Regions from separate parts of the Enterocloster lavalensis genome, predicted to be linked through region 3. Evidence: riboswitches for the same ligand, from Rfam matches in the RefSeq annotation. Region 3 holds a riboswitch; each other region holds the start of a gene.
The links. Region 3 has a riboswitch for thiamine pyrophosphate ahead of thiW (energy coupling factor transporter S component ThiW). Riboswitches for the same ligand answer to the same signal wherever they lie in the genome.

Region 1: linked by a shared signal. The riboswitch ahead of thiM (hydroxyethylthiazole kinase) and the one ahead of thiW (energy coupling factor transporter S component ThiW) in region 3 are both predicted to bind thiamine pyrophosphate.
Region 2: linked by a shared signal. The riboswitch ahead of ACK2JC_RS28125 (MTH1187 family thiamine-binding protein) and the one ahead of thiW (energy coupling factor transporter S component ThiW) in region 3 are both predicted to bind thiamine pyrophosphate.

What each region holds. Positions count from the first base shown of each region.
Region 1 is NZ_CP176637.1:1,545,986-1,553,056, forward strand. It holds gene ACK2JC_RS06810 (DUF2079 domain-containing protein) at 1-381, shown strand, start outside; gene cytX (putative hydroxymethylpyrimidine transporter CytX) at 480-1,682, opposite strand; gene thiD (bifunctional hydroxymethylpyrimidine kinase/phosphomethylpyrimidine kinase) at 1,696-2,487, opposite strand; gene ACK2JC_RS06825 (HAD family phosphatase) at 2,588-3,250, opposite strand; gene thiE (thiamine phosphate synthase) at 3,247-3,888, opposite strand; gene thiM (hydroxyethylthiazole kinase) at 3,875-4,696, opposite strand; TPP riboswitch at 4,803-4,912, opposite strand; gene dgoD (galactonate dehydratase) at 5,059-6,207, opposite strand; gene ACK2JC_RS06845 (bifunctional 4-hydroxy-2-oxoglutarate aldolase/2-dehydro-3-deoxy-phosphogluconate aldolase) at 6,251-6,898, opposite strand; gene ACK2JC_RS06850 (sugar kinase) at 6,961-7,071, opposite strand, start outside.
Region 2 is NZ_CP176637.1:6,258,922-6,265,992, reverse strand. It holds gene ACK2JC_RS28155 (EAL domain-containing protein) at 1-160, opposite strand, end outside; gene ACK2JC_RS28150 (MmcQ/YjbR family DNA-binding protein) at 255-581, opposite strand; gene ACK2JC_RS28145 (RNA 2'-phosphotransferase) at 616-1,164, opposite strand; gene ACK2JC_RS28140 (ABC transporter ATP-binding protein) at 1,151-1,906, opposite strand; gene ACK2JC_RS28135 (ABC transporter substrate-binding protein) at 1,920-2,840, opposite strand; gene ACK2JC_RS28130 (ABC transporter permease) at 3,014-3,784, opposite strand; gene ACK2JC_RS28125 (MTH1187 family thiamine-binding protein) at 3,753-4,049, opposite strand; TPP riboswitch at 4,126-4,232, opposite strand; gene ACK2JC_RS28120 (2-hydroxycarboxylate transporter family protein) at 4,380-5,681, opposite strand; gene ACK2JC_RS28115 (hypothetical protein) at 6,063-6,890, shown strand; gene upp (uracil phosphoribosyltransferase) at 6,958-7,071, shown strand, end outside.
Region 3 is NZ_CP176637.1:3,511,520-3,518,590, reverse strand. It holds gene ACK2JC_RS15740 (carbohydrate ABC transporter permease) at 1-852, opposite strand, end outside; gene ACK2JC_RS15735 (ABC transporter permease) at 865-1,752, opposite strand; gene ACK2JC_RS15730 (6-phospho-beta-glucosidase) at 1,810-3,102, opposite strand; gene ACK2JC_RS15725 (LacI family DNA-binding transcriptional regulator) at 3,399-4,400, opposite strand; gene thiW (energy coupling factor transporter S component ThiW) at 4,754-5,302, opposite strand; TPP riboswitch at 5,490-5,597, opposite strand; gene ACK2JC_RS15715 (hypothetical protein) at 5,607-5,774, opposite strand; gene ACK2JC_RS15710 (isocitrate lyase/phosphoenolpyruvate mutase family protein) at 6,067-6,258, shown strand; gene ACK2JC_RS15705 (hypothetical protein) at 6,219-6,542, shown strand; gene ACK2JC_RS15700 (hypothetical protein) at 6,685-7,044, opposite strand.

The DNA.
Region 1 (7,071 bases), 2.0 Mb from region 3:
AGGGAGCTGATCCCCCGGCTTCTGGCCTCCGGCCTGCTCTGCGCCCTGGTCATCACCGCCACGGTGGTATGCTCCAAAACCAAATACATCCGGCTTTACGGGCGCTATCATGAGAAAGCGGCCCAGGCCCGGGAGCTTCTGGCCCAGATACCAAAGGATGCGGCGGTCCGCTCCTCCACCTTTTTCGTGCCTCAGCTCTCCATGCGGGACGAGATTTACCTCCTCGACAGCGGCCATGAGGCTGGGTACGCGGTGGTGGATCTGCGGGCAAACTACGAGAAAAATCTGGAACAAACCCTGGAACAGCTGGAAAAGGACGGCTATGAGGAGGCCGGACGGGTGGACCGGTATGTGGCTGTGTTTGAGAAAACGGCCCGCTAGCGTGCGGGCCGTCTCAGTCTTTGGGCTGCTTCAGCTCATGGGCTGCCTCTGTCCATGGGCCGCCTCAGTCCCTGGGCTGCTTCAGTCCATGGACCGCCTCAACTCTCAGCCCCCGCCGCGGCCAACCGCGGCTTCAAAAGCCAGTGGTACGCCAGGCACATCCCAATGGTAACCGCCATATCCGGCAGCGTATTGCCCACCGGGGTGTCCACATGCATGAGCAGACGGTAGGCTGCAAAACCCAAGAACCAGATCACCAGGTTGGGCACATGGTAACCGAGACCGCTGCGGTCCGCCTTCAGGAAGAAAAAATCCGCGATCTGAATGGCGATCATGGGCGCGAACACGGACCCGATCAGATAGAGGAAATCCGTGATATTGTCCATGGGGTAGATGATGGCCGCGGCCGTTCCAATCACGGTCACCGCCACCGCGGCCCATTTTTCTCGGATGGTTTCGGAAATGGACACGCTGGACACGCCTGCGGAGTAGGCGTCCAAAAAGGTGGTGGTCACGGTGGACAGGATGATGATCAGCAGTCCCGCCATGCCCAGCCCGGCCTTTACCATAATCTGGGAAATATCCGTTACGCCGGTAAAAATCGCCGCGCCCATGCCGATCACGTACATCCAGACGCTCACCAAGCCGTAGACCACCGCGCTGGCCGCCGTGGCCGCCAGGGGTTTCTCAGCCTCCCTGGTATAGTCGCTGATCAGGGGCAGCCAGGACAAGGGCATGGCAACGGACAGCTCCACGGCAGCCCCGAAGCTCATGGCCTCCCCTTCTCCGGCCATACTTCCCCCGCCGCGTCCAAAGAAGATCACCTTGCACAGGATCAGGGTTAAAATAAACAGCGCGGCCATGGCCACCATGTTTATTTTCCCAAGATTCCGTATTCCGATCAGAATCCAGACCAGAATCAGTCCGCCGATGACCAGGCACCACACCGTCTGCCCGGCTCCCAGCGCGCCCCCGGCCGCCAGGGCTCCGTCGTAGATCATGATGGCAGTCCAACCCAGCAGCTGAAGCACGTTTAATGTGGAAAACAGCAGGCTGCCTTTATGGCCGAAGCTCATTTTCACCGTCTCCATGGCGCTGCGCCGGGCAAAACCGCCGATAAGTCCGGCCAGAAACAGCAGGCTGCAGCCGATCACGTGGCCCAGCAAAATGGCCGCCAGGCCCTTCGCCATCCCCAAAGGAGCCAGGTAGGTGCCCGTGAGGATTTCCGCGATGGACACTCCGGCTCCAAACCAGATCAGGCCGTTGTTTAATATGGAAGTTCCCTTTCTCGTTCCGCTCATAGTCCCCTCCCCCTCAATACTCGCCGTGGATGGCAAACGCGTGGTTCATGGGACCGCTGCCCCTGCCTAAGTCCAGCATATCGGAGAGCGCCAGGGACAGATAGCGTTTGGCCATCTCCACCGAGGCATCCAGATCCCGGCCCTTGGCCAGGTTGGAGGCGATGGCGCTGGACAGGGTGCAGCCGGTTCCGTGGGTGTTGGGGTTGTGGATGCGTTTTCCCCGGAACCATTTGAGACGGCCGTCGCGGTACAGCAGGTCGTTGGCATCGTTGAGCTGATGGCCGCCTTTGACCAGAACGGCGCAGCCGTATGTATTCCCGATCAAAGCCGCCGCCCGCTCCATGTCCTCCGCCGTGCGCACGTCCATGCCGGAAAGCACCTCCGCCTCCGGGATATTGGGCGTCAGCACTGTTGCCATGGGCAGCAGCCTTTCCTTCAGCGTCTCCACGGCCTCCTCCCCGATGAGGCGGGCGCCGCTGGTGGCCACCATCACCGGGTCCACCACAATATTTGCGGCCCCGTAGTGGGCCAGCCGCTCTGTGATCACCTCGATCAGACGGCTGGAGGAAACCATACCGATTTTAACTGCATCCGGGTAGATATCCGTGAAAATATCGTCGATCTGTTCCCTTAAAAATTCCGGAGTTACCTCCATAATCCCTGTTACGCCGGTGGTATTCTGGGCCGTCAGGGCCGTGACCGCGCTCATGGCGTATACCCCGTGAGCGGTCATGGTCTTGATATCTGCCTGGATGCCGGCGCCTCCGCTGGAATCGCTTCCAGCGATTGTTAATGCTGTGTTCATTTTGTTCTCCCTTCGCATTAATTTTGTCAGAGCGCGCCGATGTCCGCCGCGCTCCTGGCGACAGAAGGTGGTGCCCCCAATCTGCCGCCGGTCTGTTGTTCTATTTCAAGGCCTGTTGGTAAAAGCCGTTGAAATCCGTAAAATCCTCCATGGCGTAATCCGCCAGCTGTTCCAGCTGTTCCCGGTCCCCATCCGCGGACGGGTCGCGGACCACGGCTACCCGGTACCCCGCGCGCCCGGCGGTGGAGGCGGCAAAAAACGCATCCTCAAAGACCCAGACGGACTGCGGTTTGGGTCCGCCCAGGCTGCGGTTCGCCAGGTGGTACACGTCGGGCCTGGATTTACCCGCCCCCGCCTGGGCGCAGGTGAAAATGCCCTTAAACCGCGACAGCAGCCCCAGCCGTTTTAAGGCTGCCTCCACCAGCCGCCGGTCGCTGGAGGTGGCGACCGCCATGGGAATCCCGCGCTCCTGCAGCTGCCGCAAAAACGCCTCCAGCCCGGCTTTGGGCTGGACCCGGTGGAAATAAAAGTCCTCAATCGCAGCGCTGACGCCGCAAATGATCTCCTCCCGGCTCTGGGACAGGCCGTAGCGGGCGATCAGGTAATCCGCGCCTTCGGCCATGGACATAGGATAGAGAATTCTCCCCAGCCCCGGCTCCGGGACATACCCCAATCCCTCCAGATACAGGGCCGCGGCGTTGTCCCAGATGGGCATGGAGTCAAGCAGCGTGCCGTCCGCGTCGAAAATGGCCCCGGCAATCATGTGTTCACCATCTGCTCCACCGCCGCTTTTAAGTCCGCGGTGGCGGCTTCGATCTGCTTCTGGGCGAAAATAGCGCTGACCACGGCCACGCCGCAGATTCCGCTGCCCGCCAACATCCCCACGTTTCCGCGGTTGATCCCGCCGATGGCGATCACCGGGATGTCCACCGCGCGGCAGATGTCCCGCAGCGTCTCATAGGGGACGTCCGTGGCGTCCTGCTTGGTTCCGGTGGGAAACACAGCTCCCACCCCCAGGTAGTCCGCGCCCCGCTGTTGCGCCAGCAGCGCCTGTTCCACCGTTTGGGCGGAAACGCCGATGATCTTGTCTGCGCCAAGCCTGGCGCGCACATCCCCGGCCTCCATGTCGCTCTGGCCCACATGGACGCCGTCCGCGTCCACCGCGGCTGCGATCTCGACGTTGTCGTTGATCAGAAACGGTACCCCAAAGCGCCTGCAGAGCGTCTTTAGCTCCCTGGCCTCGGCCAGAAAATGCTCCTGGTCCAGCGCCTTCTCCCGCAGCTGGATAAAGGTGGCTCCTCCCCGGAGGGCCGCCTCCACCTGCTCATACAGCGTGGCCCCGTTTAACCAGCTGCGGTCCGTCACCGCGTACAACAGCAAATCCTTTTTATCGCACCTCATATTTTGCCCCCCTTTCCAGCTCCCGGCCGTCCATATTACAGATCGCGTCGATGATGCGGCTGCGGTAAGCGGCGTTGCCGTCCCCAGGCGCCATACGCGAAAAACCGATCTCCCCGGCCAGCCCCATCAGGCAGACCGCGGCAGCCGCGGCCTCCAGACAGTTGCCGGGATTTGCCGCCACGTAGGCAGCCGTAAGGGCGGACAGCTGGCAGCCGGTCCCGGTGACCTTTCCCATCTCCGGGCGGCCGTTGCGGATCACATAGCAGCGCTCAGCGTCCGCCACCAGATCGATGGCCCCCGTCACGGCCACAATGGCCCCGTCTCTGGCGGAGAGATCCTTCACAAAGGCGATTGCGGATTCCAGATTGTCCTCCGTCACCACGTCCTCCACGCTGGCGTCCACCCCCCGGGTGTTGCCGCTGCCCGCTGCCAGCGTCTTGATCTCAGACATATTGCCGCGGACAACGGTGAACCGGATCTCCCTTATCAACCTTCTGGCCGTCTCGGTGCGCAGGGTGCTGGCCCCCGCTCCCACCGGGTCCAGAACCACCGGGTGGTTCAGGGCCTGCGCCGCCTTCCCCGCCTTCAGCATGGACGGAATGGTGCGGCTGTTCAGGGTGCCGATGTTGATGTTGAGGCCGCTGCAGATGGCGGTGATCTCCTCCACTTCCCCCTCGTCGTCGGCCATAATGGGACTTGCGCCGCATGCTAACAGCACATTAGCCACGTCGTTGACCGTGACATAGTTGGTGATATTGTGAATCAGGGGTACCGTGTTCCTCACATTTTCCAGACAGGTTTTAAACATTGTGTTTCCTCCTCTTTCTCTCCGGCCGCGCTGGCGGACCATCGGTCCATTGCATCCAATAAAAAAGCTGCGATGCAACCAATGAAAGGCAGCATCACAGCGATATGATACAAGTGGCTATGGTTCCCTACGTTGGCATTATCCAAATCAGGTTAAGGGTCGAAGCAGTCTCAGCTTCCTCTCAGCCCACTACTGTGAGCTCCCCGCTTTTTGATTTTACGAACTCTATTATACACTGGTTTGCAGATTATTCAAGCATTTTTTGACAAATGCCGCCGGAATACCGCCGGAGAAATAACGCCGAAGGCCACCGGATGGACGCCGCGCAACCACGGCGCCGCGCTCCCGGGTACAGGCCCCCGTCACCACTCCGCGATGGAGCCGTCCCGGTGGCGCCACACGGGATTTTTCCAGCTGTGGGGCGTGCGGTTTTCCTCCAGCACCAGCTCCCGGTTGACCTCCACGCCGATACCGGGCTTTACCGGCAGCCGGACATAGCCGTCCACGAACGCGAAGTCCTCCTTGTTCTTCACATAGTCCAGAACAGACTTGCCCACATTGTAGTGGATGCCCATGCTCTGCTCCTGGATCACCGCGTTGTAGCTGGTGGCGTCCACCTGCAAACAGGAGGCAAGGGCGATGGGGCCTAAGGGGCAGTGGGGAGCCAGCGCCACGTCGTGGGCCTCGGCCATGGCCGCGATCTTCTTCACCTCGGTGATTCCGCCCGCGTGGGAAAGGTCTGGCTGGATAATATCCACTCCGCCGCTGGCAAACAGGCGCTTGAAATCATATTTTGTGAACAGACGCTCGCCGGTGGCGATGGGGATGTTGCAGCAGTCCGCGATCTCCTTAAACAGCTCCATATACTCGCAGAGCACCGGCTCCTCCAGGAACATGGGATCGAACTCCTCCAGCTTCTTCGCCAGTATCTTGGCCATGGGCTTGTGCACCCGGCCGTGGAAATCCACCGCGATGCCGAAATACTTGCCGCAGGACTCCCGGATGGCGGCTACCCGCTCCAGCACCTGGTCCACCTTCTCGTAGCTGTCGATATACTGCAATTCCTCGGTGGCGTTCATCTTCACCGCCGTGAACCCGGCGTCCTTTCGCTCCTTTGCGGTCGCGCCCACGTCCGTGGGACGGTCGCCGCCCACCCAGCTGTAAACCCGCATGCGGTCCCGGCAGGCTCCGCCCATGAGCTCGTACACCGGCGCGTTAAAATATTTGCCCTTGATATCCCACAGCGCCTGGTCGATACCCGCGATGGCGCTCATCAGCACGCCGCCGCCCCTGTAAAATCCAGCCCGGTACAGGGTGGTCCAGATATCCTCAATCCGTCTGGGATCGGCCCCGATCAGGTACTCGCTCATCTCCTCCACGCAGGCCTGTACCGTGGCCGCATGGCCCTCCAGCACGGCCTCCCCCCAGCCGCACAGACCGTCGTCCGTACAAATTTCCACAAATCCCCAGCGGGGACGCACCAGATATGTGTTCACTGACTTGATCTTCATCGATTTTTCCTTCTCCTTTTGACAATTTCAGAACAGCCAACACTCAGCCCTTGTAAGCCGCCCTGCCCGCGTTGGCCCGTTTCACCAGCTCCGCCACATAGGCGGCGCAGGCCTTCCAGTCCTTAGCCTTAACCGCTTCCTTTGGCATAATATTGCTGCCCAGGCCCGCGCCCAGATAGCCCCGGCGGAAGAACTCTTCAATGTTGTCCGCGCTCACGCCGCCGATGGCCACGTACTCCGTGTCGTCAAAGGGGCCTTTCAGGCTCTTGATATAGGACATGGGCATATCCCCGGCCGGGAACAGCTTCATGGTGTGGTAGCCGTGGTTCACGCACATGGCCACGTCGGAGGGCGTCAGCGCCCCCGGCAGAAACGGCACCTTTTGCTCCCGGCACCACTCCAGCATCTCCGCCTGGGTGGACGGGGTCAGCAAAAATCCGGCTCCAGCCTCCAGCGCCTTTTCAGCCCGCTCCGGTGTGATGGCCGTGCCCGCGCCGATCATCACGTCCTCCCCGAATTCCTTCCGAAGCATGGCGATCTGCTCATATCCATGTACCGAGTTAAGCGCCACCTCAAAAATCTTCACCCCACCGGCCACCACGGCCCCGGCATAGTCCAGAGTGTCCTCAAGGGCCACGTTCCGCATGATCGCCAGCACCGGGCGCTCCGCAAATACTTCCCGCATATCCATAAATTTCTCTTCTCCTTTCTGCCACAACAAACGGCTTACGCCGTAAACTCCATTTTCAGGTTTTAACGGTAAATCTGCGCGCGGTTCTCCAGAATCCGCTGCAGCTTTCTCCGGTCCGGGTACCCTTCCGTGTCCCCGTCCGTCTCCGTGGCCATGGCTCCGGCCACTGCGCC
Region 2 (7,071 bases), 2.7 Mb from region 3:
CTTGTCCGACCAACCAGTCACCCGCTTCCCGTCCGAACAGGCGATTGAAAATGCGGAAACGTTTTATTTTCAGGCTGATAAGGGCGTACTCCTCAGGATTCTTTCTGCATACCTGCTCATACCGTTCCTTCATCCACAGTTCATCATTCAAACCAGACATTGCTTTATCCTCTGTTTTCCAAAATTAAGAAACATCTCTATTCTAACATTCTTTTACAGTCTTAGCAATGTCCATTAACGTTTTCTTAATGGGATCAGCGGGTCAGATCGTAGCTCTCCGCGATCATCCGGCGGATCTCCTTGTCCGGCACCGTGCCGTCCAGAAGCACGGTGTTCCAGTATTTCTTGTTTAAATGATAGCCCGGAAGCACGCCCGGATAAGCCTTGCGCCAGAATTCCACCCACTGGGGGTCGCACTTCACATTGACGCAGACCTGCCCCTCCCGGCGGTAAATCCAGGCGAACACCCGCCGGTTTGACCGATGCCGGATCACCGCCCACTCGTGATCGTGGAAGGGGTAATCCTCATATACATCGGGGTACGTCAGGCAGTGGGCGATCAGATCTTTTTTTGTTTTCAGCATTTTGCCGCCTCCGTATTTTATACTGCTCCCCTCACTCCCGCCCCTTCAAATACCCCGGCTTCACGGCCTTCGTCAGCCACACGCCGTTGCACGAGAGGTAAAACGGTATCCCGTCCCGGTACATCCGCCCGGATTCCACCTCGAACACCACCGGCTTTCCGTGGCGGCTTCCCACTTTTACCGCCGTTTCCACATCCTTTGAGAGGTGGACGTACAGCCGGCCCATGGGCAGCAGGCCGCCCTCGCGGATCGCATACGCAAAGCGCTCCGCGGTCCCGTGATAGAGAATCTCCGGCGGCTGGGCGGGGCTTAGCTCCACGTCCACCGGGACGCTGTGGCCCTGGTTGGCCCGGATCTTCGCGCCGTCCTCGCTCAGGCTGTAGCGGCCCTTTTCGTCGGTTCTCACGATCTCCTCCAGCATTTCCCAGTCAATTCTGTGACCGGAGGCGTTCATTCCCGCCAGCAGCTTCTCAATATCGGCCCAGCCGTGTTCGTCCAGGCTGATCCCGGCCGCCTCGGGCTTGTGCCGCAATACCAGGCTGATAAATACGCTGAGGCTCTTTAAATTACGATATCCCATCTTCTCCTCCTAACCGGCGCAGAATCTCCCGCTTGTAACCGAGAAATTCCTCCGTCAAATTGAAATCCTTCCGGCGCGGGCGCGGCTCTTTAATCACCAGCTCCCCGGTGATCCGTCCCGGCTTGCCGGTGAGCAGATAGATCCGGTCCGACAGCAATATGGCCTCGTCAATGTCGTGGGTGATAAACAGGGTGGACAGGCGGATGCGCTCCATCACATCCAGATACCAGCTGTGCACCGCCCCCTTGGTCAGCATGTCCAGCGCCGAAAATGGCTCGTCCAACAGCGCCACGTCCGCGGAAAACAGATAAGTCCGCAGCAGGGCCGCCCGCTGGCGCATACCGCCGGAGAGCTGGCCCGGATACTTCATCTCCGTTCCCTCCAGTCCAAACTGACTGAAATAGGCGGACGCCTTCTCACGCGCCTCCTTCTTGCCCGCGCCCTTGATGAGCAGTGGAAGGGCCACATTGTCCACGATGGTCCGGTACGGCAGCAGCAGATCCTTCTGAAGCATGTAACTCACATTTCCCGGGCGGCCGGTGATATCCCTTCCGTCCAAAAGCACCTGCCCCTGATCGGGCAGGCTTAAGCCTGCGATTACATTGAACAGTGTGGTCTTTCCGCCGCCGCTGATCCCCAGGAGGGAGACGAGCTCCCCCTCCTGAAGTTCTATATGGATGTCCTGTATCACGCTCTCTCCGTCAAAGGATTTGCTCACGCCCAGAACCTTCAGCTTCTCCATTGGGTTTCCTCCCTCACTGCGGCAGATAGTCGTTGGAAAAACCGGCGTTTTCCGGAATCTGCGTATCCAACAGTTGATTCTCATTCAGCCAGCCGTAGAACGCGTTCCAGCGGGCCGGATCGATGTAACCCCACTGTGCCGCATCCGCCTGATACTTGTCCGCCAGGTATTCCTGGCTGGCCGCCACCAGCTCGGGATCCAGCTCAGGGGCCGCCGCGAAGAGAATTTCTGCGGCCTCCCGGGGATTTTTGACCGCATCCTCATACCCCCGGCTCACGGCACGCAAAAAGGCTCTGGCCGTTTCGCCGTCGGTTTCCAAAAACGGATTGTTTGCAATGATCACCGGCGTATAATAGTCGAACGCCGGGTTTAAGTCCGCAAATGCAAAATAGTCGGTGTCCAGCCCTTCCAGCTCCATCTTCACGCCGGCCCAGGCATAAAAAATCCAGATGGAATCCACGGATTTCGTTCTCAGGGCGGAGACCTCGTCCGTCACCGTGCTGGGCACCAGTTTCACCTTGCCGAAATCTCCTCCGTCGGACTCCACCACATTTTTCACCATGGCCTTCTCGATGGGCATCTCCCAGGTGGCGTAGGTCTTTCCCTCCATGCCTTTCGGCCGGTCCATGCCCTCCCCCTTGCGGGAAACGATGCCTGAGGTATTGTGCTGGATCACGGCGGCTACCGCAGTCACCGGCATAGCACTCTCCCCGGCCACTGCGGGGGCCAGACTGTCCTGGAAGGACATTCCAAACTGCGCCTTTCCCGAGGCCACCAACACCACTGCCCCGTCCTCCGGCGGCTGGACAATCTTCACATCCAGTCCTTCTTCTTTAAAATACCCCTTCTCCCGGGCCACATAAAGTCCGGTGTGATTGGTATTTGGAGTCCAGTCCAGCACAAATGTGATCTCCTTTAAGCTTCCGGACTCCATGTCCGTCTCAGAGCCGGCTAAACCTGTCCCGCCTGGCTGTGTCTCATCCTGTTTCGCTCTGCCGCCCGCGCTGCAGCCGGTCAGGTTCATACCTATGACCGCAGCGGCCACAGCGGCGGCAATCCAACGCTGTCTTATCATCTGCTTCCTCCTCAGTCCCATGTCCCAGGCCGTCAATCCCGATTGGAATTCTCCCAGGGCATGCATTTTTTCTGTAAACGCTCCACCGCCCACATGAGCAGCAGGCTGATGGCCGAGATCAAAATAATCACGGCAAACATTTTATCGAAGGCAAAGGCCTTTTTCACCCGCGTCATGTAGACGCCCAGCCCGCCGAAGCCTCCCAGCCACTCCGCGATCACGGCACCCACCACCGCGTAGGAGGCGGAGATTCGCAGGCTTGAAAAGAACTGTCCCAGGGCGCCGGGGAGCTTGATGTAGAAGAAAATCTGTCCCCGCCCCGCCCCCATGGCCCGCAGCAGGTTCACCGCGTCCGGGTCAGCGGACCGGAAACCGGTGAGCAGGCCCACGGTGATCGGGAAAAAGGTGGTGATCACGATCAGGATCACCTTTGGGGCCATCTCGTAGCCGAACCACAGCACCAGAAGGGGCGCGATAGCCACCGCCGGGACGGTCTGGGTCAGCACGATTAACGGATAGAATGCCTGATAGAGCCGGTCAAACCGGTCCATCAGCACCGCCATCACAAATCCGGTCAGAATTCCCAGCGCCAGGCCCAGAAATGCCTCCGACAGAGTGATCCTGGCGTGTCCCATGAGAGCGGGAAATTCCTGCACAAAGGCCCTCGCCACGGCGTTCGGCGAGGGCAGCATAAAGCCTTCCACAATTCCAAAACCTGTCAGGGCCTGCCACAGAATCAGAACGGCCAGGACCGCGGAGCAGGACCACAGTTTACTTGTGATGTTTGGTGACTTTCTTTTCAATGGTCAGCACATCTCCCTCCGGATGATAGGAAACCTTGATGTAGGCGGCCACGGACGGCGCGCCAGCCCGCACGGCAATGTGCTGGCATTCCTTCACAATGTCCATCAGTTCGTCGTAATCGCCTTCAATGGTGGTCTCAAAGGGTCCCACGTAATAATTGAGGCCCGTACTCTTAATATAGGCAATGACCTCGTCCACAATACGGATCAGTTCCTCGTTATTGTCCGCCTTCGGCAGAGACTGGATCGCTACGCTTGCATTCATGGTTGACTCTCCTCTTCTATTTCAGATGATTGTAATGTAAAAAGCCTGCCCGGATAAATCTCCGGGCAGGCGGTTACAGGCAGGGCCTTAACAGTGACTACGCTGGCATTATCCAGATCAGCTTCCAGGGTTCGGGGACTCGCCTCGTCTCAGCCGGATCGCTCCAGCACCCCTTTTATTTTCCGGTAATCAGCATACTACAAGATGGGCGGTTCGTCAATGGTTTTATTCCAGTGCAGTCCCCCTGCATCACCTTCCGCTTCTATAAAGAAGCGCCCCGCGGGGCATATAACCGCCGCAGAGCGCCTTTTACAACATGATTCAGTCTTATTATTTCAGGAAAGCCCCAAAGAGGATACTTCCGATGATCAGCACGATACCGCCGCCCAGACGGGAGGAAAGCTGTGCGTATGCGATCAGGCCCATTCTCTTGGCAGCGCCCAGAACAGCCAGGTCGCCGGAGCCACCGCGGTTGGCCATGCAGAGGCCTGCGGTGATGGCGGAGTCGATGGGGAAGAATCCTACCAGGTAACCTACGATTGCGGAGCCGATGATGGCGCCGATTACGATCGCCAGAGCGATAACCACGTTGCCGGGGGTGATGGCCTTGGCCAGCTCAATGATGTTGGTGTCAACGCCCACGCCTACCATGATGATCAGGATCAGGTTTGCGGTGAAGAAGGACTGCAGCTTCTTGGCGGCAGCGCGGATGTTGTCCGGCACAATGCCGGCAGCAGCAACGATGGCCACGAAAATGATCATGTAAGCGAACTGATGGATGGCAACGCCGCCGATGGTGGGAAGCAGAGCCTTGGCAAACAGTCTGCCCAGAGCGTAGAAACCTACGGCCAGGAAGAATGCGCCGCCCAAATCCTTCATGGAAACTTTTACCTTCTTGTCCTCAGTGGCAAAATCGCCGCCCTTGCGGATCAGATTGGTACCGTTGCCGGTCCAGCTGGGCTTCATCTCGCCAACCTTGCGCAGGATAGCGGCGGTCAGGATGGCGAAAATGTTGGCGATGGTCAGAATCGTGATGGCAAAGGAATAGTAGTTGGCCGCCGCGTCGCCGGTGACGGTCTCATAAATCTGGCTTAACGGCACCGCGCCTGCGCCATTTCCGCCGCCCATAACGGGAAGCACATACTTTAACATAACGTTGGTGGGGGAAACCCCAAAGATCAGTCCGGCCAGGATTCCCAACACGCCGGCGCCCAGCAGGCCGCCGAAGATCGCGGGGATGTAACCTGCGAAGGAACGGATCAGGAGCTTGCGGTCCAGAGCCAGAATGGAACCGGTGATCAGGAAGATGATAAAGAAGGACAGGAAGTCCGCCTCGTCCATCACCATGACCATGGCGTCCGCGTATTTCTGCGGAATTATGTTGTAGGTGAACAGGAACGCGGATACCAGGAATGCCAGCACCAGGCCGCCGCCCACATAGCTGTTCCAGAACGGAATGCGCTCGCCGATCTCATTGCAAAGGATACCGATGGACAGCATCAGTGCAAAGGAACCGGCCAGATCCGTTGACAGTGCGCCGGTCGCCGCCGCCGCAATGACAATGAGCATGATCGCGCCGCAAAGCCACCACTGGAGTCCATAGGGTTTTACTACTTTTGTTTCTTCAGACATAAATTTCCCCTCCATAAATATAATTTTCGTTAGATGCAGTTCAGAATAGCAGGCGAATATAAAATATGTATAAAGATTATATATTTTTTGTAAATTCGCCGTGAATATTCCGTTAATGGGATCATAACATAAGGGCAAATTGATTGCAATTACAAATATGTTTATGTAAATCATAGGAGAAAACTTATAGGCCGGTCCGCCGTTCTCCTTGATCTTCCGGCGGAACAATGATATCATCTTACAGGGGACGGCAAAACATCTTAGAGAATTTGTAAGTTTTTCTTCAAAATCCGTCCATGAATGTTTAATATACTATAGAATAATAGAGTCAAACCCTGCGCCGTACGCGTCAGGCCCTGCGAAAGAAAAGGAGGATTACATATGAATACACCCCAGAAAGTTTTGATCGGAGCAGCTGCGGCTGCCATTGTCATCGGAGGCGTGGCCATCGGCCTGACCTTGCAGAAAACCCCGGACAAGCTGGATATCTCCACCATTCACACGGAAGCCCCCACTGAGACCATGGCTCCCACCACCCAGGCGGTCACCACCGAGGCCCCCACTGCGGCGGAAAAAGCGCCCGACGACGCGGGAACCGCCACCAGCGTGACGGCCACCCTGGAGACCTACACAAACGGCAAGGTGTCGATCCAATATCCGGTCGTGGATAAGATGGACGATGCCAATATGCAGGCCAAGGTCAACGAGCTTCTCAAAAACAACGCCCTCTCCTATATCAAGGCCGTGGGTGTGGACGAGAGCAAGGATGCTCTGTCCGTCAAGTGCGAGGTTATCTCAGTAGACCGCAAGCGTCTGACCGCCACCTACACCGGAACCTATTCGGCGGAGGGAGCGGCCCACCCCGTGAACGTGTTTTACGCCAACACCGTGAATTTGAGCCAGGCGCTGGATCTGGGCTTCAGTGATTTCACCGACGCCTACACCATGGCGGGTTACGTGCTTAGCGACGACGTGGAGTTCGCCGGGCTGTCGGCCGAGGAGGCCAAGGCGGTGCTGGAGTACCGCAGCACCCTGACCCTGGAACAGCTGACCGAAATCTTCAACAACGCGGACTTCCCCCTGGCCTCGGCGGACAAGTGGCCGGAGTCCTTCAGCTATGAAAAGCGCGGAACCGTCTGCTTTTCTCTCCCGGTTCCCCACGCCCTGGGCGATTATGTCATTGTAACCTTTGATCCTTCCACCAAATAGGTTGCCATCTGATTATGCCTGAGCTATAATAGTTATAATTCTAACAGACAAAGGAGCAGTTATTATCATGGAAAACGTAATGATCTTTGACCACCCGTTAATCCAGCACAAGATTTCCATTCTGCGCAACAAGAACACCGGCACCAACGAGTTCCGCGCCCTGATCGAGGAGATCGCCATG
Region 3 (7,071 bases):
GGCGATCACCACAATGGCCATCTTCGCGGTCTCGCTGGGAAGCCGGGACAGGGCCGAATCCAGCCCCATACTGCCTCTGCCGGCATTCTGGGCGATAAACTCGATGTTGCGCTCGATCTTCATGAGCAGATACTGGAGCGGGTAAAGGCTCTTGCTGTCGATGTAGAGCAGGGCGTTTTTCCAGTCGTTCCAGTAGGTGAGCGTTAAAAACAGCGCCACCGTGGCCAGCCCGGGAAGGGAGATGGGCAGCACAATGTCCGTAAATATCTTGAACTGGGACGCCCCGTCTATTTTCGCGGACTCGATCAGCGCGTCCGGCACGCTGGTGGCGAAAAACGTCCGCAGCACGATGATGTTGAAGGGCGTCACCGCCACCGGAAGCACCAGGGCCAGGAAATTATTTTTCAAATGCAGGAAATTGGCCACCACCAAATAGGTGGATACCAGGCCGCCGTTGAAGAACATGGTTGCGACCAGAATCCCGGTAAACAGCTTCCGGTAGCGGAAGGTCTTGCGGCTCAGCACATAGGCGTAGGTGCTGGTCAGCGCCATTCCAATGGCCACGCCGGTTACGGTCACCAGCGCCGACATTCCCAGAGAGTGCATGACCTGGCCGCCGCTCTGGAACACAAATTCATAGGCCCCTGTGGACCACTCATCCGGGCGGAAGCTGTAGCCGTTGACCATGACGGAGTGCTCGGAACTGAACGAGATAATGATCACGAACACCAGCGGAGCCAGACACAGGATCGAGAGCAGGATGAAAACAAGGTGAAACGCCGTGTTCGCGCCCTTTCCGATGTGGTTAAACTTTGTCTCCCCGTCCTGGATTTCAGTTGTATCTGTTTTCATAAACACACCTCCCTAGAACAGCGCGTTCTCGTTGTCAACCTTGGACACCAGCCAATTGGAGCCCAGCAGCATAATCATACCCATCACCGACTGGAACAGGGCCGCGGCCGCACTCATGCCGATCTCGCCCATCCCCATCATGGCATGGTACACATAGGTGTCGATCACGTTGGTCACGCTGTAGAGCGCCCCGGAATCCCTTGGAATCTGGTAGAACAGACCGAAGGACGCGTTGAAAATCTTTCCGGTGGCCATGATCATCATGATCACCACGATGGAGCGCAGCAGCGGCAGCGTGATGAACTTGATCTGCTGCCATTTGGTGGCCCCGTCTATGACGGCCGCCTCGTAGAAGGTGGTGTCGATGCCCGCCAGGCTGGCCAGGTAAATCACCGTGCCATATCCCATTTCCTTCCAGGTGCGGATGAAGATCAGCAGGAAGGGCCAGGGTTTGGTGTTGGTATACCAGCTCACCGGAGTTCCGCCGGACTGGGTGATCATGTGGTTGATAATCCCCTTATCCGGACTTAAAAACGCGTACAGGAAGCTGCCGACCACCACCCAGGACAGGAAATAGGGCAGGAACAGAATGGTCTGGTACGCCTTGGCCGCCCTGCGGCTGCGGATCTCGTGGAGCATCAGCGCAAATGTGACCGGCACCGCCACGTCCAGCACGATAAAGCAGAGATTGTACAGCAGCGTGTTCCTCGTGATGGTAAATGCCTCGTTGGTGGAAAACAGGAACTCGAAATTCTTAAATCCCACCCACGGGCTGTTTAAGAAGCTGTTGATGAATCCGCCTCCTGAAATGTGAAAGTTCTTAAACGCGATCAGCACTCCCAGCATGGGCAGAAACGAGAACAGTAAAAACCATACCAGCGTGGGCGTTGCCATGATCATCAGTTCCAGATCGTCCCTTGTGAGCCGTTTCTTTTTCTTCACCTGACTCCCTCCCAACTAAAATTTGTATTGCGGCAAATAGGCCTGGTTGGCGCTTAGCATCTCATCCAGACACTTTTGGGATGTGGTGTAATCCCCCATCAGCGGATGGACCACCATGGCCCTGAGCGCTGCCGTCCGGTCCCCCGTAAGTCCCGCGTTTACGGTCTGACGCTCGTATTCCTTCACCGTCTCCATCATGGTTTTGATGTGCGTGTTGTCGATTTTCCTCAGGGGCAGCGGATGGGCGCCGTCCCGGTCGATGGCGCAGGCCACCTCGACGACGTCGTCCGGTTCCAGGAAATCCAGGGTGTCCCCATTCCTCACGTTGACAATGTTCACATTTCCCGTGTTGTTGTACAGGTCGTGAACCAGGTTCACCGCCACCTCCGAATACCGGTGGCCGCCCCGCTTATTTAACAGCTCCGGCTTGCGGCACAGGGTTTTCTCAGAATACAGGGCAAGCAGTTGTTCCTCGATCTCCATGCACTCCTCGCCCCGGCATTTTCCGCTGTCCAGATTGTGCTTTTTCTTGTGCTCCCGATCGTAAAAATATTCCAGGTAGGGGGAGTAGACGGCCCCGGCCACCGCGGTGATCTCCCGGTCCAGGTCAGAGGGCGGAATGTTGTTCATGCGCTCGCTCTTGACGCCCTGGCGGATGGCCTCTTCTGTAATATCCCGGCCGTCCTGCTCGATGTGGTAGATCCAGCTCAAATGGTTCAGCCCCACGTAGTCCATGGTGAGCTCCCCGTCCGGGATCTGCTCCCGCACGCTGGAGGTCATATTGATGGGCACGTTGCAGAGCCCGATGATCCGCTTAAATCCGTGTTTCATCACAGCCTCGGTGATGATTCCCGACGGGTTTGTAAAGTTGATGATAAATGCCTCAGGCGCCAGCTCCCTCACCCGGTCCGCGATATGGCACATCACCGGGATGGTTCTCTGGGCCTTCATAAAACCGCCGATCCCGGTGGTCTCCTGGCCCAGCAGGCCGTATTTTGGCGGTATGGTCTCATCCAGAATCCTGGCCGGAAGTTTGCCCACCCGGATCTGGGTGATCACGTAATCCGCGTCCCGGACGGCTTCGTCCAGATCGGCGGTCAGTATGGCCTCGGAGTCCATTTTCTCCTCGCGGAGCATACGGATGCACAGCTCCCCCACGATGGTGCGTTTCCGGTCGTCAATGTCCATAAACATGAACTGGCGGACCGGCAGCGTCTCCCGAAGCCGGATAAATCCGTCGATCAGTTCCGGCGTGTAGGTGCTCCCCGAACCGATAATTGCTATTTTCAATCCTTGCTTTTCCGACATGTTCATTCCCTCCCTTTCTATGTCAGGCGGGCTGCTGATGGTCCGCTTGGCTGTCGTTTGATGATAAATGATTGTTTCACTGCTGTTCTGGGGTTTATTTCCAGAAATTAAAGCGTATTAACTTTTAGGTCTTAAAAATAAATAGCGATTTGCTATTTTCTCTCGGTGCGGCAGGAGGCGTAATCCATTTTAAAAAAACGCCGCCTGCCGCCGTATGGTTGACCGTCATACCGTTGTGAAGGATTCGCTACACGGGATGACGCTTGTGATCCGTATGCGTTGTATATTCAGCCATGTCAATCTGCCCGCCATGGGGCCGTGGATTCGCGTACCACCAGTTTGGGCTTCAGCCGGTAGATCAGCTGCTTTGGCCGTTCGCCGCCGATCCAGATCATCAGCTGTTCAATGGCGCATTCCGCCAGCGCGGAAACCGGCTGGGCCACGATGGTGAGGGCCGGAATGTATTCCTGGGCCATTGGCTCGTCGTCGAATCCGCAGACCGAAACATCCTGGGGCACCCGGTAACCGTGCTCCCGCAGCGCCGTGATCACGCCCAGAGCCAGGTTGCAGTCGGCCGCGAAAATCGCAGGCGGCACCACGCCCTGCCCGATCCAGGCCGTCATGATCCGGTAGCCGTCGGCAAAGCAGAACTGGCCCCGCTCCGAGCGGACAACGGAAAGCCCTTCCCCGGCGAGGGCGGCCTGAAGCCCGTGTTCCCGCTCCGAGCTGTTGACCAGCTCCCTGGGGCCGCCGATAAAGCCGACGCGCCGGTGTCCTAGGTCGAGGAAATGCCGCCCCACCTGATAGCCGCCGTCGAAATTGTCCACCAGAATACAACTGTAGTCCGCGTTCCGGTTCTGGCTGTCCAGCACCACAAAAGGCACCTTCTGGCTCTTGAGACGGGGGACGAACTCATCCTCCATGCCGGGCGCCAGCAGCATCATGCCGTCCACGCGCTGCTGCTGTAAAATGTAATCGCAGCCCTGGTTGGCGGTGATGGAAATGGCCAGAAACAGATTGTGGCTGATCAAGCCGTTGTTCACTTCCTGGACAATCTGGCTGAAAAACGGGTCCTGAAGTCCCGGCGTGATCATGCCGATGATTCCAGTGGTTCCCCGGGCCAGGGTCCGGGCCGCCGCGTTTGGTATGTATCCCAGCGCCTCGATGGCTTCCATGACCTTCTGACGGTTGTATTCCCGCACGCTGGGCGAGTGATTCAAGACTCTGGAAACCGTCACAGTTGACAACCCGCAGTACCGCGCCACGTCCTCCAGGCTCACCTGCTGCTTCTCTCCCATGTAGTCCCCTCTTTTCTCCAAAAGTTAATACGCTTTAATTTCTGTTTTTACTATACACCTTTTTGAGGAAAGTGCAAGAGGGATCGCACTTTTTCGGCAGATTGGTGGAAATTTACAGGGTATTTTTGTGCATATTCACGTTTCCCAGGAGTTTTGCGGGGATATCATTGGAAAATGTCTTGGTATTTAAGGATATATTCGGGATTGCCCGGGATCATGACAGGGGGCAGGGGTTTCCCGGTGTTAGTTGGAGTATGTTCCGGTGGTTTTTGGTATGCGGGGGGTGCAGCGGGATCTCCAACATGGGGGTTGGACTGTGGGGATCCCGAAACTATGGTTGAGTTCTTTTTTAATTATCGCAGATTCCCAGGCGCTTTCTCCCCCGTCACCGCGCCGTCATGCTCCAGAATACGGCCAAGGTGCTGAAACGCCCCGGATTTGCACAGCGCTCCGATCAGCAGGGCGGCGATCACGGTGCCGCACAGGGTGCTGGACAGAAACGGGATCACATAGAAAAACACGGCTACCTCCTTGCCCATGAGCATGGACGCTACGGGAAAACACATGATCGCGCCCAGGATTCCGGTGCCGAACACCTCACCTGCATAGGCCATCGTCAGCTTATGGCTGTGCCGGTAGAGCACGCCGCACAGATAGGCGCCCACCATACTGCCCGGGAAGGCCAGCAGACTTCCGGTGCCCATGAGGTTGCGGATCAGCGATGTACAGAACGCCATGCCCACGCCGTACCAGGGGCCTAAAAATACTCCTGCCATCACATTGCACAGATGCTGGATGGGGAAACATTTGGATGCGCCGATGGGGACGGCAAAGGTGGAAAGGGACACGGCTACCGCCGTCAGCATGGCGCTTACGGCCAGTTTCTTTGAGTTGATTTTCATGATTTTTTGCTCCTTTTGTGGGTTTTCAGGGGAGGCCAGGGGATCGCAGGCTGGCAATGGTACGCGGGGGCTGCATCGCCGAGCCATGGCAGCCAACCAGTGCCTGCAGGCTGCGCCAGTGGCCCATTGCATTCAACAAAAAATCCAGGCCGCATCAGCCTGGATTTTGATTTTTGCATCGTAAACTACTGCAAATCACACTATTTCCCTACGCTGGCATTACCCGATCAGGTTCTAACGGTCGAAGTTCGATTACTTCCTCTCAGCCTGCTACACAAGCTCCCTATTGTCGTTTAGAATAGCACTACATTAACTCAATGTCAAGATGAAATGTCTCAACATTTAAAACATTTAAAACTCCTTTACTTATCTCCATCAGCCACTCATCTGCCTCTTTTCCTCCCCCGCTCCTACAGCAGCCTAACCGGATTTTCAAATAACCGCACCCGGATTTCCACTCGGTTCTTTTCATTCCTGACTCCGGCGTCCATCTCACAGTACCGGTAGATTCTCTCTGGATACGAGAAATTATTTCGTTTCTCTCATCCCCCTGCCTGTTCGTTTTGAATATCATTTACACAAATTACCATTTTATAGCCCCCTTAATTTCACTTTTTTGTATACCTAATTTTTACACAATAATTCCATGTAGCGAAAATTTGTATTCTCGCTTTTAGTACATCTATTAAAAATATCAGGAGGTATCGCTTTATGAAAAAACAACCCCACTCAAGGAATTAATCAGTACCAATGAAATCCTGGTCATGCCGGGCGCTTATGATTGTCTGTCGGCGATCATGATCCAGAATGCCGGTTTCAAGGCCGTTCAGATGTCTGGATACGGTTTCGCCGCCTGCCTGCTGGGTGAGCCCGACTGCGGCCTGCTCACCTTCACGGAGGTTTTAAACCACACATCATGCTGGACCGCCACCTGCAAAGGCGGGGCCCCACTATAAACTGCATAAACGAGCTGACCCAGCCCGATATCCATTACCGGCTCTGCGCCGAGGACTACCCCGCCAGCTTCTGCCTGACCATGTGCTTGCCGGGCGTCTACCAGCTCAACCAGCTGGGCGGTTCCGGCTCCCGGCTCCATGTGCTCCCCACCAAGGACTTCAAGCAGGTGAAACCCCTGTCCCTGATTTACCACAAGGACAAGATCTTCCCCTCTTACACCCAGGATTTCATGAAGCTGATCCGGGAAATATGCGACCGCTACGCGGCCTTTCCGCAGCCGTAATTCCTTGTAACAGTACATTCTCGCCCAGAGAGCTTTTTTATATCATAGAGTACTCTCCTATTACGCAAAAAAGGAATCCTGGACCGACTGTCATTGTCAATCCGGGATTCCCTCACTATTTTCTTGCCATCTGTCTTTTTTATCAAAGGTTCTTCCCAAACCCTTCCAGATATGCCCTTACTCCCTCTTCTATGGACATTCCGTTCATACAGTTAATCCCCCACAAGACACCCCATAAAACAAAGGGCAACGCTAGGATTATTCCAATAACTGCCAGCGCGCGGTACTTCTGTTTTTTCGTAATACACAGTGCCCCCAAAACGATTGCAGCCAGGCTGAGTGCCACCGGAATCACGACCGCCCCCGACACAAAAAGATTCACAATACCGGATGAAATCTCACTGGAATCAGACTTCATTCCCACAACTATCAGACACAAAATACCGACCACCCAGGCCGTGGCCGTTATCACCAATGATACGATTCCGTACATTTGCTTCATATGATTTTCTCCTTTTGATCTACATAA